One region of the Stutzerimonas chloritidismutans genome, then DNA from elsewhere that is predicted to be linked to it. Evidence: riboswitches for the same ligand, from Rfam matches in the RefSeq annotation. Region 1 holds a riboswitch; the other holds the start of a gene.
The links. A riboswitch is a leader RNA that binds a small molecule or an ion and turns the genes downstream of it on or off. The one in region 1 is predicted to bind cobalamin.

Region 1 (8,400 bases):
CGCAACCCCTGAGCGTCATCCGCATAGAACCCCCGTCGTAGACGCCCTGTCTTTAGTCGTACTCACATGCTGAAACACTCCCCGTTTGACATGCGGTGATTTCGCTCGCCTGGCGCTTTGGCTACCATGCGCATCCCCAATTCCTCCCCGTGCGTCGTTCCGTCGCGCACAGCCCCTTTTTCCCCACTTCCATTAGGTGAGATATGCCTGAATTGCTGACGTACGTGCTGATTGCACTGGCGGTCGCGGCGCTGCTTGGTGTCGTACTCGAAGAAATTACTCACGTGAACAAGGCCAAGGTGACGCTGTTCTTCGGCACCCTGGCCTGGCTGCTCTTGTTCATCTTCACACCGGTGGGCGAGGCGCGGGAAACCGTGCTGGAAAGCCTCAACGAGAACATCGCCGAGATCGCCGGATTGTGGATCTTCCTGGTGGCGGCCATGACCTTCGTTGCCTATCTGAACAAGAAGGGCATGATCGAGAACCTGATCTATCTGGTGTTGCCCACGCGGATCAGTGAGCGCGCGCTGCTGTTCCTCACAGCGACCTTCTGCTTCGTGTTCTCGTCGCTCGCCGACAACATCACCGCGACGCTGGTCTCCATCACCCTGATTCTCTCGCTGCAGCTGGATCGGGCGAAGACCATCAAGTTCGCTACCTTGGTGGTTTTCTCCGTCAACTCCGGTGGCGTCGCGCTGATTACCGGCGACGTCACCACGCTGATGATCTTCCTCGCTGGCAAGGTGGCGATCCTCCAGCTGCTGGCACTGGCCGTGCCGGCATTCGTCGCGGTGATGGTGCTGGCCGCCATGCTGTCGATCGGTATGAAGGGCGAGGTGGTGGTGCAGGGCCAGCGCAACGATGTGCGCGGTGTCGACGTGGCGATTGCACTGATCTTCCTGTGCACCATCCTCAGCACCATTGTCGGCAACTTCCTGTTCCAGATCCCGCCGGTGCTGACCTTCCTCGCCGGCCTCTCGGTGATGTTCCTGGTTGCGCGCTTCTTCAGCGACGACAACGACTCCGATCCGATTCTCGAATACGTGCGCCAGGTGGAGTTCGAGACGCTGTTCTTCTTCCTCGGCATCCTCCTGCTCGTCGGCATGCTCAAGGAGATTCGCGTGCTCGACGGGCTGGTGCACATCTATGACCAGGTGCCGGCAGTGATGGCCAACTACCTGATGGGCGTAATGTCGGCGGCCATCGACAACGTGCCGCTGACCGCAGCGCTGCTGAAATCAGGCCTGGAAATGGGTGTCGCCGAATGGATGGTGCTGACCTATGCGGTCGGTGTTGGCGGCTCGCTGCTGGTGATCGGTTCGGCGTCGGGCATCGTCGCCATGAGCAAGGTGCCGGGGCTGACCTTCGGCAGCTACCTGCGCTACATGCTCTACCTGTTCATCGCCTTCAACATCGGCTTCGCCGGTGTCTATCTGGTCGGCCTGTCGGTGGGCTGACCGCGGTTCGCGTGCTAGCGCGGGTCACCAGCTCAGGTTGAAGTGCGAACCCAGCACGAAGCGACCGTCGAGCAGGTCCCAGCGCTCGACGCAGACCTTCTTCTGTTCGCCGGGATGCAGCTTCAGCCGGTTGAAGGAGTTTGGCGAGGTGCCACGCAGGCGGGTCGAGAGCGTGGTGCCGGCCTGCACCATCCAGATCTCCCGCGCGAGGCCGCTGTACTGCTTGGACAACGGCAGCACGTAGGGCAGATGGATGTGCCCGCCCATGACCAGGTCCAGCCCGTGCTCGGCCCAGCGCTGCAGCGCGAATTCGGCGCCGTGCTGCAGGTTGCTCAGATCGCTCGGCACCATCGCGCCGAATGGCTGGTGGGCCACCACGATGCGAATCTTGTGCGGGTTGCCATCGGCCAGCCGCTGCGCCACCCGCTCCACTTGTCGCCCCGTCACCACGCCGTCCTTGTGCCGGCGCGGATGGGTGGTATTGAGCCCGATCACCAGCATGTCGTCGTTCTCGAATACCGGCTCCAGCTCATCGCCGAAGTGTCGCCGGTAGTTGCTGTACGGCGTGAACAGGCGGGCGAAGAGGTTGTACAGCGGGATGTCGTGATTGCCCGGAATCACCAGCGTCTCGCCGACGCCATCGGCCTGCACGCGGCGCACGAAGGCGGCGGCACTGGCGAACTGCCCGCGACGGGCACGCTGGGTGATGTCGCCGGAGAACACCAGCAGGTCGGCCCGGTGTTCGCGTACATGGTCCTCCAGGGCCTGGACCACGGAAGGTTGTTCGGTACCGAAATGGGTGTCTGAAATCTGCACGATGCTGGTCATGGGCGTCGGATATGGGTCCTGGCTGATTGCTGGCATTGTTGCATTCGAAGCCTTTTGGCGTCCGCCGTTCCGAGCGCCGAGATGCAAGCGGAAATTGCAGGGCGCTGCGACAACCCCGTGGTTGCGTCAAGCCCGGCCTTGGACTAACCTCCGCGTCGCCTCAGGTGCCCCCTCTTCAGCGAGGGGGTGAAACAGGGAAGCCGGTCCATTCTCACGAAGATTCCGGCGCTGCCCCCGCAACGGTAGGCGAGTCGAGAAACCCTAATAGCCACTGTGCTCAACGCATGGGAAGGCGCGGTTTCGGGACGCCGCAAGGCGTACGCTCGCAAGCCCGGAGACCGGCCTGTCGCATTTCACTGACAGTGCGGCGGGCGCTGGGCGGGTGCATATCCCTCGCGGTATTCACTTCCTTTTGCGGTTCCTCCGTCTGTCTTCGTCGACTTTCAGTCGTGCGGGTGGGCACGACGGAGACCTGTACCTTGACTTGCAAGCCCCGTTTCAAGCCAGCGGCCTATGTGCTGCTCGGCAGTTTTCCCCTTTCCATTGGCCAGCTGGCCGCAGCCCCGCTGGATCTCCAGCAACAGGTGGTGACCGCCACCCGCACCGCGCAGACGGCTCAGCAGAGCCTGGCCGCGGTGACCGTGATAGACCGCGAGCGGATCGAACGCAGCCAGGCGAGTTCGCTGCCCGAGCTGCTCAAGCAGGTGCCTGGCGTATCGCTGGCCAACAACGGCGGGCCCGGCAAGTCCACCTCGCTGTTCATGCGCGGCACCGAATCCGATCACGTGCTGGTGATGATCGATGGCATCAAGATCGGCTCGGTCTCGGGCGGCGGCGCGGCCCTGCAGGATCTGCCGCTGGAGCTGATCGAGCGCATCGAGGTGGTCCGCGGTCCACGCTCCAGCCTGTACGGCTCGGAGGCCATCGGCGGGGTGATCCAGATATTCACCCGCAAGGGCCAGGGGCAGGGCGTCAAGCCGTTCTTCTCGGCCGGCTACGGCACCCATGACACCTACACGGGCAGCGCCGGCGTTTCCGGTGGTGACGGTCGTGGCTGGTACAGCCTGGGCGTCAGTGGCTCGGACACCGACGGCATCAACGTCAAGTCGGCGGACACCAGCGGCTACGAACGTGATGCCGATGGCTATCGCAACCTGTCCGCGACGCTGAGCGCCGGCTACCGCTTCGACAACGGCCTGGAGCTGGACGCCAACCTGCTGCAGGCCAAATCCCATAACGACTACGACAGCGTAAACCGCTCCCGCACGTCCGGTTTCGGCGCCAATGCCGATGGCGAGTCGAGGGTCTTCGGCACCCGTGCGCGCTTCAGTCCGCTGGAACCCTGGCTGGTGACGCTGCAGGCCGGGCGCAGCGAAGACAAATCCGATGCCTATCAGGACGGACAGTTCTATTCACGCTTCGACAGCCGTCGCGACACGTTCAGCTGGCAGAACGATATCGAGCTGGCCGCGGGGCATACGCTGATCCTGGGTGCCGACCACCAGCGCGATGAGGTCAACGGCACCACGGTGTATGCCGAGGATTCCCGGGACAACGACGGCTATTTCGCTCAGTACCTGGGCGAGGTCGGCCGCCATGACTGGCAGCTGTCGCTGCGACGTGATGATAACGAGCAGTTCGGCCAGCACGACACCGGCAACATCGGCTACGGCTATGCGCTGACCGACTGGTTGCGCGGCACCATCAGCTATGGCACGGCATTCAAGGCGCCGACCTTCAACGAGCTGTATTTCCCCGACTACGGCAATCCCGAGCTGGACGCGGAAACCTCCGAGAGCCTCGAAGTCGGCCTTGCCGGGCAGCATGGCTGGGGCCACTGGGCGGTGAATGCCTATCGCACCGTGGTCGATGACCTCATCGCCTATGACGCCAGCATTTCCGCGCCGGCCAACGTGCAGGAAGCGCGTATCCGCGGGGTCGAGCTGGTGCTCGGCAGCCAATTGTTCGGTTGGGACTGGAACGCCAACTACAGCCTGCTGGAGCCGGAGAACCGCTCCGCCGGGGCCAACCGCGGCAACGAGCTGGCGCGCCGGGCCAAGCAGCTATTCAACCTTGACCTCGACCGCCGGCTCGGTGCCTTCAGCGTTGGCGCCAGCCTGCACGCCGAGGGGCAGCGTTACGACGACCTGGCCAACACCCGCGAGCTGTCCGGCTACGCCACCCTCGACCTGCGTGGCGAATACCGCATCACCCCGGAGTGGCGCCTGCAGGCGCGCGTCGCCAACCTGCTGGACGCCGACTACGAAACCGCCGAGGGCTACAACCAGCCCGGCCAGGCCGCTTACCTGACCGTGCGCTACCAGGCGCTGTAAGACCGCGACGCGGGCATGTCGCCCGCGCCCACCAGAGGAGATTGCAATGATCAAGCTTGCCCCGAGATACCAGCTGCTGGTCGGCCTCGCGCTTGCCGCGCTGCTGGCCATGACCCGCGGACAGCACTTCGCCAGCGTGAACCTGCCCAGCGCGTCCTGGGCGGTGTTCTTCCTCGCCGGCGTGCTGGTGCGGCCGAAGTGGGTGTTTCCGGCACTGTTTCTCGAGGCTTCGCTGCTGGATTTCGCCGCCATCCAGTGGGCCGGTGTCAGCGACTGGTGCATGTCGCCGGCGTACTGGATGCTCGTGCCGGCATACGGTTCGCTGTGGCTGGGCGGTCGACTCTATGCACGTCTGCATCGTGACCATTTCAGCAGCCTGGCGACCCTGGCGCTGTGCGTGATGGCGAGCGCCTTCGTTTGCTACCTGTTCTCCGGCGGCGGCTTCCTCTATTTCTCCGGGCGCTATCCCGAGCCGACCCTGGCGCTGCTGGCCGAGCGCATCGCCACCTATTACCCGCGTTACCTGTCGACCCTGGCGCTGTATGTCGGCGTCGCCGCGCTGCTGTTCGTCGGCCTACGTGCCTGGGCCGGGCAGCGTGACGAGGCCCGCGCATGAGTGAGTCCAGCGAACGCGACGATCGCCACAAGGCGCGCATGCAGCGCAAGAAGGCGCTGATCGACGAGAAGATTGCCGAGGCGCAGGACGAGTACGGCCTGCTGCTGGTGCACACCGGTAATGGCAAGGGCAAGAGCAGTTCGGCTTTCGGCATGGTGGCGCGTGCGCTCGGCCATGGCATCAAGGTCGGCGTGGTGCAATTCATCAAGGGCGCGGCCAGCACCGGCGAGGAGGCATTCTTCCGGCGCTTCCCGGACGAGGTCCGCTACCACGTGATGGGTGAGGGCTTCACCTGGGAAACCCAGGATCGCCAGCGTGACATCGCCAAGGCCCGCGAAGCCTGGGCGGTCGCAGCCGAGCTGCTGGCCGATCCCGAGATCGGCCTGGTGGTGCTCGACGAACTGAACATCGCCCTGAAGTACGGCTACCTGGAGCTGGCGCCGGTGCTCGCCGACATCGAGTCGCGGCCGCTGCTGCAGCACGTGGTGGTCACCGGCCGCGGCGCCCCGCCGGGTCTGGTCGAGGCGGCGGACACCGTCACCGAGATGGCGTTGGTCAAACATGCGTTCAAGGCCGGCGTTAAGGCGCAGAAAGGCGTCGAATTTTGATGCCAGCGCTCAAGACATTCACGGACCGTTGCATAGGGTGGATGACGTCTGTTTCATCCACCATCGGCGTGGTCGGTGGATGGGTGAAGCGTCATCCAACCTACGATGCTGATGAGAGACCGCGATGACCAGTAGAAACTGCCCGGCGCTGTTGATCGCCGCACCTGCTTCCGGCCAGGGCAAGACTACCGTCACTGCCGCTCTGGCGCGGCTGCATGCGCGGCAGGGCAAGCGCGTGCGGGTGTTCAAATGCGGGCCGGACTTCCTCGACCCGATGATCCTTGCGCGTGCCAGCGGCAAGCCGGTCTATCAGCTCGATCTGTGGATGGTCGGCGAAGAGGAGTCGCGGCGCCTGCTCTGGGAAGCGGCGGGCGAGGCCGACCTGATCCTGATCGAAGGGGTGATGGGCCTGTTCGATGGTTCGCCCTCGGCGGCTGATCTGGCGCGGCGCTTCGGCGTGCCGGTGCTGGCGGTCATCGATGGCTCGGCCATGGCGCAGACCTTCGGCGCCATGGCGCACGGGCTGAGCAGCTTCCAGCCGGACCTGCCGTTCGATGGCGTGCTGGCCAATCGGGTCGGCAGCGCCCGGCATGGCGAGATTCTGCGCGACAGCCTGCCGGAGTCGATCCGCTGGTACGGCGCCTTGCCGCGCAGTGTCGAGGTGGAACTGCCAAGCCGGCACCTGGGGCTGGTGCAGGCCGAGGAGCTGGCTGATCTGGACGCCCGTCTGGATGCCGCGGCCGATGCCCTGGCACTCAGTGCAGACACCGAGTTGCCTGCCCCGGTCACTTTCGCCGCGCCGGCCAGTGCGCCGCTCGAACCGCTGCTGGCGGGTGTGCGCATCGGCGTTGCACGCGATGCGGCCTTTGCCTTTCTCTACCAGGCCAATCTCGACTTGCTGCAGGCGTTGGGCGCCGAGTTGCTGTTTTTCTCGCCGCTGCGCTTCGCCCGCTTGCCGGCCGTGGACAGCCTGTACCTGCCCGGCGGCTATCCCGAGCTGCATCTGCGCGCGTTATCGCGCAATGGGCCAATGGCTGAGGCGATCCGTGCGCATCATGAGTCGGGCAAGCCGATCCTCGCCGAGTGCGGCGGCATGCTCTACCTGCTCGACGGGCTGACCGACCGTGGCGACGAGCGCGCGCAGATGCTCGGCCTGCTGCCCGGCGAGGCGCGCATGCACAAGCGCCTGACCGCGCTGGCGCTGCAGGAAGTGGAGCTGCCGGAAGGGCGGCTGCGCGGGCACACCTTCCACCATTCCGCGCTGGAGTCGCCACTCGAGCCGCTGGCTCGCGGCGAATGCCCGAACTACAAGCGCACCGCCGAGGCGGTCTACCGCCGGGGGCGGCTGACGGCGTCCTATATCCACCTGTACCTGCCGTCCGATCCGGCAGCCGCCGCGGCGCTGTTCCGGCCATGAGCGCGCATGCCTTCAGCCCGCAGGAGCGCGCGGCGGTCTATCGGGCCATTGGCGAGCGCCGCGACATGCGCCATTTCGCCGGCGGCGAGGTAGCGCCGGAGCTGTTGTCGAGACTGCTCAACGCTGCGCATCAGGCACCCAGCGTCGGCCTGATGCAGCCGTGGCGCTTTGTCCGCATCACCCGCCCCGAGTTGCGCACGGCCATCGCCGATCTGGTCGGTGAGGAGCGCCAGCGCACGGCTCAGGCGCTCGGCGAGCGTTCCGCCGAGTTCATGCGGCTCAAGGTCGAGGGCATCGAGGATTGCGCCGAACTGCTGGTCGCCGCGTTGATGGATGGCCGCGAACAACATATCTTCGGCCGCCGCACGCTGCCGGAGATGGATCTCGCTTCGCTGGCCTGCGCGATCCAGAATCTCTGGCTCGCGGCACGAGCGGAAGGCCTGGGGATGGGCTGGGTGTCACTGTTCGATCCCGACGCGCTGGCCGCCTTGCTCGGCATGCCGGGCGGTGCCAAGCCGGTGGCGATCCTCTGCCTCGGGCCGGTGCAGGAGTTCTATCCGGCACCGATGCTGGCACTGGAAGGCTGGACCACGCCGCGACCGCTGCACGAACTGGTTTTCGAGAATGCCTGGGAGGCGAAATGAGCAAGGGGCCGCAGCGCATCGTCTGCCTGTCCACCGAGACCTGCGAAACGCTTTACCTGCTGGGCGAGCAGGCGCGCATCGTCGGCATCTCCGGCTTCACCGTGCGCCCGCCGCAGGCGCGCAAGGAGAAGCCCAAGGTCAGCGGCTTCACCAGCGTCAAGCATGAGCAGATTCTCGCCCTCGAGCCGGACCTGGTGCTCGGCTACAGCGACTTGCAGGGCGACATGCTCGCCGAGCTGGCGCGCGAAGGGCTGGACGTGCACCTGTTCAACCAGCGCGATATCGCCGGCATCCTGCGTATGATCGAGACGCTCGGTGCGCTGGTGCATGCCGGCGAGCGTGCGCGGGCGCTGATCGCCGAGCTGCAGGCCGGGCTGGACGTCATCCGCGCCAGCGCCGCCGCCTTGCCGCGCCGGCCGCGGGTGTACTTCGAGGAATGGAACGAGCCGCTGATTTCCGGCATCGCCTGGGTCAGCGAGCTGATCGAACTGGCCGGT
Region 2 (8,400 bases), 450 kb from region 1:
TCACCCGCGCCGTGCTGCTGGCGCAGAGCGAGTTTTCCGCCTTCCTCAAGGCCGACGACAACGAGCGTGGCACCCTGCTGGAAAAGCTCACCGATACCGGCCTCTACAGTCGCCTCGGCCAGGCCTCGTTCGAGGCCGCCAAGCAGGCGAAGGAGAGCCTGACTCGCCTGGAACAGCAGGCCGGTGGCCTGCAACCACTGGAGCCCGAGCAGCGTGAAGTACTGGAGCGCGAACATCAGGCCCAGCTCGAAGAATTGAAGAAGCTGCAACAGCAGCTCAAGGAGCTGGAAGCCCAGCGGCAATGGCTCAGCGAACTGCAGCGCCTGGAAAACGAGCGCGAAGCCGCACGCCAGCAGCTGCAGGACGCCGAAGGCGAGCGCGAGAGCCTGACCGAGGCCCGCCGTATTCTCGACCTGTTCGAACGGCTCGCACCGCAGCGCCACCGCTTTCTGCGCCAGCAGGAACTCGAACCGCTGCTGGGCAAGGCCGCCGACAGCCTCGCTCGCCTGCAGCACGAGGCGCAAAGCCTGCAGCAACGTCTCGACACCTTGCAGAGCGAGTGCGAAGCGGCCAGCAACGACCTGCGTGCGGCCGAACAGGCGCGCCAGGACGCCGAGCCGCGGCTCGTCCAGGCGCGCCGTGAAGAAGAACGCCTACAGCATCTGAACGCCGACTTCGCCTCGATCCGCGAAGAAAGCGTCCAGGCCGATGCCGCGGCGAGCACCGGCGAGGCAACGCTCAAGCAGCTCGCCGAGCAGCAACAGCGCGCCGCCGAACAGCTAGCAACGCTGACGCAGCAACTCGAGACGAGCGCAGCGCTGCAACCACTTTGTGCAGCCTGGGGCGGTTACCGTCCGCGTCTGCAACAGGCCGTCCAGCTGGCGGCACGGCTGCAGCAAGGTCAGGGCGAACTCCCGGCACTGGAAGCGCAGGCCAAGGCTGCCGAAACCCGGCAAAGCCAGGCGCGCGAGGCGCTGGACAATCTGCAACGCGAGCGCGACAGCGAACTAGGGCTGGCCGAACAGCTGGCCGGTCTGCATCGACAGCTCGACGAATGGCGCCAGGCCGAGCGCGAAACCGAGGCCCTGCGCGAACTCTGGGCGCAGCAGCTCACGCTCACCGCCAGCCAGCGCGAACTGAGCGACGCCCACATCCGCCAGCAGGCCGAGCTGGACAGCCTGGTACCGCAGGGCAAACAGCTTCGTAGTGACCGTGATGCTGCCGAGCAGGCGCTCAAGGTCACCCTCGCCCTGCTTGAACGCCAACGCCTGGCACGCAGCGAGAATGTCGAAGCGCTGCGTGCGGCGCTCGTCCCCGGCGAGCCCTGCCCGGTCTGCGGCAGCGACGAGCATCCCTGGCAGCAGACCGACGCGCTGGTCGCCAGCCTAGATCAGCACGACGACAGCGAGGCCGAGCGCGCGCGCCAGTCGCTGCAGGAACAGGACCAGCGTCTGCAGGAACTGCGCGATCGCCATGTCGCGCTCAGCACGCAGTTGCGCCAGACGCAACAACGCCAGGGCGAAGTCGAGGTGCAGCTGCAGGCCCTGGCACCGCGCCTGCTAGCCCTGCCCGCACACTCGCGATTGCTTGAGCAGCCGGAAGCCGAGCGTTCGCAATGGCTGGCAGCGCAGCTGACGACACTCAAAGACCAGATCGCCAACACCAGCCAGCGTCAGCAGCAACTGCTCGCGCTGCAACAGCGCAGCGAAACCCTGCAGCAGGCCTGGCAGGCCGCGCGCGAGGCCTGCGTCGAGGCGACCCAGCAACTCGCCCGCCAACGCGATGCGCTCGCCCGCGATCACCAGCAGCTCGACGAGGAACTGCAAACCTTCGCCGAACTGCTGCCCACCGAACAACTGCAGCGTTGGCGCGAAAATCCGGCGCAGACCTTTATGCAGCTGGACACCAGCATCGCCACGCGGCTGCAGCAACTGCAGGCGCAGACCGAGCTGGCCGATGAGCTGCGCCAGTGCGAGCAGCGCCGCAGCGACGAGCAGTTGCAACAACGCCATCGCCAGGAGAAACAGGAAAGCTGCAGCGCACGACTGACCGAGCGCGAGAAACTGCTGCTGGCCTGCCAGCAGGCGCTGCGTACCAGCCTTGGCGAACAGACCAGCGCCAGCGCCTGGCAACGGCAGCTGGACGCGACCATCCAGGCTGCGCGGCAAACCCAGGCCGAGATTGATCGGCAGCTCAACGAGAGCAAGCTTGGCCTGACGCGGCTGCACAGCGAGCAGCAGAACTGTCGCCAGCGCCAAGCCGAACTGGAACAGGAACGCGACGCGCTGAATGCGGAACTGGCCACCTGGCGCACCAGCCACCCGCAGCTGGACGACGCCACCCTCGCCCAGCTGCTGCACATGGATGACCAGCTGATTGCCGAGGCGCGCCAGCGCCTGCAACAGAACGCCGAAACCCTGACCCGCTGTCGCGAGCGTCTGGACGGCTGCCTCAGTCGCCTGAACACGCACAAACTGCAGCAGGCCGAAACGCCGGACATCGAACGGCTGCAGCAGCGCCATGCCGAGCAACTGCAGCAATGCGAGCAGGCCGACCAGCGCTGCGCGGAAACCCGCGCCCAGCTGATCGACGACGACAAGCGCCGCAGCCAGAGCCAGGCGTTGCTCGCACAGATCGACGCCGCACGGGCCGAGCATCAGCGCTGGGGGCGCATCGCCGCCTTGATCGGCTCCAGCGACGGCGGCGCCTTCCGCAAGATCGCCCAGGCCTACAACCTCGACCTGTTGGTGCAGCATGCCAATGTGCAGCTGCGCCAACTGGCCCGGCGCTATCGGCTCAAGCGCGGCGGCAGCCCGCTGGGCCTACTGGTCATGGATACCGAGATGGGCGACGAGCTGCGCTCGGTGCATTCGCTGTCCGGCGGCGAGACCTTCCTCGTTTCGCTGGCCCTGGCGCTGGGCCTGGCCTCGATGGCCTCGAGCAAGCTCAGGATCGAGTCGCTGTTTATCGACGAAGGCTTCGGCAGCCTCGACCCCGAGTCGCTGCAGATCGCCATGGACGCGCTGGATTCGCTGCAGGCCCAGGGCCGCAAGGTGGCGGTGATCTCCCATGTGGCGGAAATGCACGAGCGCATTCCAGTGCAGATCCAGGTGCGCCGGCAGGGCAATGGGCAGAGTGATCTACAGATTGTCGGCGGGCTTTCATAAAGCTCAGCGCTGTCGCGCGGACATGCCGCCGTCGCTTGGCGACCGCCGGCACGACCTCGGTGGCTTCGAGCCCAATGTAGGCGCCCGCAAGTCAGCGCCGATCGCTGAACATTGCGCACCGTCGCGGCTGGATGTTTTTCGAGCAACGCTCGAGCGGCCCTGGGACGCGGCTTTGCTTGGAAACCACTGTCCTTGCGGCCATTCGTCCGCTTGTGTTTCCCCAGCACCGGCCGTAAGGTTCGCGCGTTTTCTTATCCGCCCAGGTGTGCACGACCGCAAGGTCCGCATTAAACGGGAAGCCGGTGCGCTCGATGAGCAAGGCCGGCGCTGCCCCCGCAACGGTAATCGACCGCGATGCTCAGGGATCGCCGTCCGCTCCACAGCCACTGTGTTCCGACATGGGAAGGTGAGCGTGATGCGTGTCGAAAGCCCGGAGACCGGCCTGACGGATTCGACTGGTGTTGCGGAGGGCAGCACCGTCAAGCGCTGCTGCCCGTCATCCCCCGCGCTTGTTCCTGCCCTCCTCAAAAGTCTGCGATCTTTTGAGGAATTCCAAGAATGAAACTGTCCCGACTTGCCCTGGCCGTGGCGCTGCTGCCTGGCGTGCAGGTGTTTGCTGCTGAGCAGGAGCTGCCAAGCATGCTCATTACCTCCGCCCGCCAGGCTGAACCGCGCGCCCAGGCGACGGCAGCCAATACCGTATTCACTCGCGCGGATATCGAACGGCTACAAGCCCGCAGCGTGCCCGAGCTGCTGCGGCGTGTGCCAGGCGTACAGGTGAGCAGCCCTGGCGGTGTGGCGTCGCTATCGCTGCGCGGCACCGGTACTGCACAAACGCTGGTGCTGGTCGATGGCCAACGCATTGCCTCGGCCACCAGCGGTTTCGCCCGCCTCGACTACCTGGCCATTGACAACATCGAGCGTGTCGAAGTGATCCGTGGCCCGCGCTCCTCGCTTTACGGCGCGGATGCCATTGGTGGCGTCATCCAGATCTTTACCCGTGGCGGCAAAACCGGAATAAACCCGGAAGTCCGCTTGGCCGCCGGCAGCGACCAGACCTTCCAGCGCAGCCTGAGCCTCGCAGCCGGAACGGAGCAGACTCGCGTCCACCTCGGCGCCAGCCTCGACGAGCGCGACGGCTTCGATATCACTCGCGACAACCGCGGCGCCGATCAGGACAACGATGGCCAGCGCAACAAGGCGCTGCACCTGAAGCTGGATCACCAGTTCGATGCAAACTGGAAAGCCGGCTTGAGTCTCAACGACCAGCGCGGCAAGAACGAGTATGACGACGCCAATGATTTCGAACCCGGAACGCCGCAGGACGAGTTTCGGGTCAGCAGTTACAGCGGCTACCTGGACGGTCAGTTGACCGACATGTGGAATAGCCGTCTGGAACTGGGTCGCAGCTTCGATCGTAATCACGCCGTCGGCGCCGGCAGCGCTTGGAACAACACCCTGTTGGAAACCACGCGTCATTCGGCGGCCTGGATAAATCGGCTGCAATTGAGCGAGCGCCACCAACTGAGCGTCGGCGGCGACTGGTATGAAGACCAACTCGACTCCGCGACGATTTTTCAGGAAGACAGCCGCGACAATTCGGCTTTCTTTGCCCAGCACAGCTTTCAAGGCGAGCGCTTTGGCACCGAGCTCGGGCTACGCCACGATGACAACCAGCAGTTCGGCAGCCACAACAGCTGGAATGCCGCTGTCAGCCTGCCAGTGAGTGAGTCGCAGCGCTGGATTCTGAGCTATGGCGAAGGCTTCCGCGCTCCAACATTCTCCGATCTTTACGGGCCGCCGTTGTGGGGACCGAATCCGGACCTCAAGCCGGAGACCTCGAAGACCTATGAGTTGCAATGGCGCGCCGAATTCGACGAGACCCAGCTGGAAGCCGCGCTTTATCGTACCGATGTCGAAGACATGATCGCCTGGGGCGAAAACCGGATGGGGAACGTCAGCCAGGCACGGATCAACGGTTTCGAAGCCAGTGCGGCGCGCGAACTGCTGGGCTGGCAGGCGAGCCTCGGCGTTAGCATCATCGATCCACGCGATCGGGACAGCGGCCATACTCTGGCGCGCCGGGCAAAGCGCACGCTCAGCATCGACCTTGATCGCACTTTCGGCACGCTTTCGGCTGGCGCCGGTTGGCACGTTTCCAGCGCTCGTTACGACACGATCGCAAACACCCGCGAGCTGTCCGGCTATGGCGTTTTTGATCTGCGCGCTGGCTGGCAGAGCCATCCGGAGCTGCGTTGGGAGGCGAAGGTCAACAACCTGTTCGACCGCGACTACGCGCTGGCGACCTACAACCGCCCAGACGGAACTAACTGGTGGGATCCGTCGCAGAATTACGGCTATCGCGAAGCGGGCCGCACCGCACTGTTCGCCGTCACCTGGACTCCCTCGCTGTAGCAGCGTCTACCGGCGCGCCCGCTCAGGGCGCAGCCGCCATCACCTCGCAGAGCTTCCTGATCGCCCCCAGCATCTGGAAGCTTGGGCGCTCCAGCCCCTTGTCGGGCACTTCAAGCAGTCGACCGCTGCGCACGGCACTGAGCTGCGGCCAGGCCTGCCACTCATCCAACTGCGCACCGCTACCGGCCAGAATGACTTCAGGATCGCGGGCGAGCACGGCTTCGATGCTGACCTGGGGCGCCGCCAGGGTCAGATCGGCGAAAACGTTTTGCCCACCACACACCTCGATCGCTTCGCTGATGATCTGCTGGCCGCCTAGGGTATACAGCGGGCGATTCCAGATCTGATAGAACACCCGCAGCGGCTCAGCGCGCGTGTAGTTGCTGCGTAATTCGGCGAGGCCTGCACGAAAGCGCCCGGCCAGTCGTTCGCCTTGTTCGGCGCGCCCGACGGCATTACCCACTACAACGAACTGCTCGGCCAGCCCTTCGAGACGGGTCTGCTCGACAACCAGAACGGGAATACCGAACTGCTGCAACTGCTCACGCTGACTGCGCGGCACACTGTCCGGCCAGAGCAGCACGAGATCAGGGCGCAAGCTGAGCAGGGTTTCCATCTCCACCTGGCCATAGCGTCCAACCGAAGGCACCGACTGCAGCGCCGCTGGGCGCTCGCCACCATCCAGGACGCCAACCAGCCGGTCGGCGGCATCGAGTTCGAGCATGATCTCGCTGAGCGATGGCGCCAGGCTCACTACTCGCTCGGCAGCCAACGCAGGCAATGACGCCAGGGAAACCAGCGCGGCAAGCAGCAGACGCCGCATCAATGCAATTGCCGCGGAATGCGGTAGAGCACCAGCAACACCAGGCTACCGAACACCAGCAGCAGGCGGGCAACCGGCTCCATGCCGAACAGCGCACCCGCAGCGCCGAACCAGGCCGGTAATGAGGCGATCAGCAGACCGCGACGGCGCACGCGACGCAGATCGTTCCAGGCGTCGTCCTCCGCCGGCCCGTTCAGCGCCTGCTCGGTGGCGATCAGCGCATGTTTGAAGCGGGTGAAGGCCCGCAGGCTGAAGAACAGCGAGGTGAGGCCTGCAGCGAAGAGTGGCAGACCCCAGTCGGCAAACACCACCGATGTGCGCCCAAGCACCAGCACCGGCAGCACCATCAGCAGCGTATGCAGCCAGCCGTCACGTGCGAGCTGGCGAAGGGCGGCGGCGCGCGTCACGACTGCTCGGCTTCGCCTTGGTGAATCTCGCCGAGCATGTGGCCGAGCTTGCCGGCCTTGGTGGCGAGGTAGTTGCGGTTGTACGGGTTATGCGCGATCTGCAATGGCTTGCGTTCGGCGACGCGAATGCCGAAGCCCTGCAGCGCCTTGACCTTGCGTGGGTTGTTGGTCATCAGCTTGATCTCGGCGATGCCCAGGTGCTCGAGCATCGGCAGGCAGATGCCGTAGTCGCGCATGTCCGGGGCGAACCCCAGACGCTCGTTGGCTTCGACGGTGTCGGCGCCGGCATCCTGCAGTTCGTAAGCGCGAATCTTGTTCAGCAGGCCGATACCACGGCCTTCCTGGCGCAGATAGAGCAGCACGCCGCGGCCCTCGTCGGCAATCGCGCGCAGTGCCGCTTCGAGCTGGAAGCCGCAGTCACAGCGCAGGCTGAACAACGCATCGCCGGTCAGGCACTCGGAGTGCAGACGCCCCAGCACCGGCTTGCCATCGGCCACGTCGCCGAGCGTCAGCGCGACATGTTCCTTGCCAGTGTCCTGGTCGAGAAAACCATGCATGGTGAACACACCGAACGGCGTCGGCAGTTGGGAAGCGGCGACGAACACGACAGACACGGGCGGAAATCCCAGGAGGCAGAAAAGCGGACATTGTAACACCAACTAACCGCGAATCTGGCTGGAGAGTTTGGTCGTCGACCGCGCCTATCGTGCCGTCAGGAAGCCGCTCAGGAGGTTTTCGACTCCAGCACCAGCACGCCCTGCTCCTCGCGCCAGCTGACGCGCCCGAGAAAGCTCATGCCGAGCAGCGCTTCGGTAGGCGAACCGCCCTCGACGACCACCGCGTCCACGCCGAGCACCTCGATCGCCCCGACCTTGACGCTGTTGAGATGCACGCGCCAGGCCTTCGCCGTACCGCTGGCGGTGCTCACCACCATGGGCCGACCGTTGACGCGGTAGTCGATGCCCAAGCGACGGGCCTGATGTTCGTTGATCGCCACCGAGGTGGCGCCGGTATCAACGAGAAACTGAATCGACTGGCCGTTGATCGCCCCGGCGATCCAGTAATGGCCGCCGGTGCCCTTTGCGACGCTCAGCTGGGTCTTGCTTGGCGCCGCGTAGGCGCCGCTGTATTCGCGACTCAGGTTGTAATGACGCTCAACGCCGTCGACGCGCAGTACCGCACCGCTGGCATCGGCGCTCACCACCTGGACGCCGCCAGGGCCGGTCTGGCCGACCCTTACCAGCTTGCGCTGACCGTCGACATTGACCACCGCAGCGCCCGGAAATAGCCCGACCACTTGCACCATGGGTGCGGCCTGCGCCAGCGCGGGCAGGAGCAACAGGCTGGCGAACAGAACGGAGACGCTACGCATGGCTATTTCTTCCTCGAAACCGGGCCCGGGGCGAACGCCGATCATCCTTCAATGGCCGACTGCCTGCAGCGACCGGACGCACAATCAAACCAACAGCGCCACCAGCCCCTGCATGACCGCCCAGGCCGCGACACCGGCGAGGATATCGTCGAGCATAATCCCCACCCCGCCATGGATATGCCGATCCACCCAGCTGATCGGCCAGGGTTTGGCGAT

Region 2: another riboswitch for cobalamin. It lies ahead of LLJ08_RS16960 (TonB-dependent receptor domain-containing protein); the one in region 1 lies ahead of btuB (TonB-dependent vitamin B12 receptor).

What each region holds. Positions count from the first base shown of each region.
Region 1 is NZ_CP086067.1:3,177,412-3,185,811, reverse strand. It holds gene LLJ08_RS14745 (C40 family peptidase) at 1-12, shown strand, start outside; gene nhaD (sodium:proton antiporter NhaD) at 204-1,457, shown strand; gene LLJ08_RS14735 (metallophosphoesterase family protein) at 1,482-2,285, opposite strand; cobalamin riboswitch at 2,431-2,646, shown strand; gene btuB (TonB-dependent vitamin B12 receptor) at 2,765-4,618, shown strand; gene LLJ08_RS14725 (hypothetical protein) at 4,665-5,234, shown strand; gene cobO (cob(I)yrinic acid a,c-diamide adenosyltransferase) at 5,231-5,842, shown strand; gene LLJ08_RS14715 (cobyrinic acid a,c-diamide synthase CobB) at 5,967-7,259, shown strand; gene bluB (5,6-dimethylbenzimidazole synthase) at 7,256-7,903, shown strand; gene LLJ08_RS14705 (cobalamin-binding protein) at 7,900-8,400, shown strand, end outside.
Region 2 is NZ_CP086067.1:3,629,944-3,638,343, forward strand. It holds gene LLJ08_RS16955 (SbcC/MukB-like Walker B domain-containing protein) at 1-3,167, shown strand, start outside; cobalamin riboswitch at 3,411-3,627, shown strand; gene LLJ08_RS16960 (TonB-dependent receptor domain-containing protein) at 3,726-5,582, shown strand; gene LLJ08_RS16965 (cobalamin-binding protein) at 5,605-6,405, opposite strand; gene LLJ08_RS16970 (hypothetical protein) at 6,405-6,812, opposite strand; gene ribA (GTP cyclohydrolase II) at 6,809-7,426, opposite strand; gene LLJ08_RS16980 (retropepsin-like aspartic protease family protein) at 7,537-8,184, opposite strand; gene LLJ08_RS16985 (phosphatidylglycerophosphatase A family protein) at 8,269-8,400, opposite strand, start outside.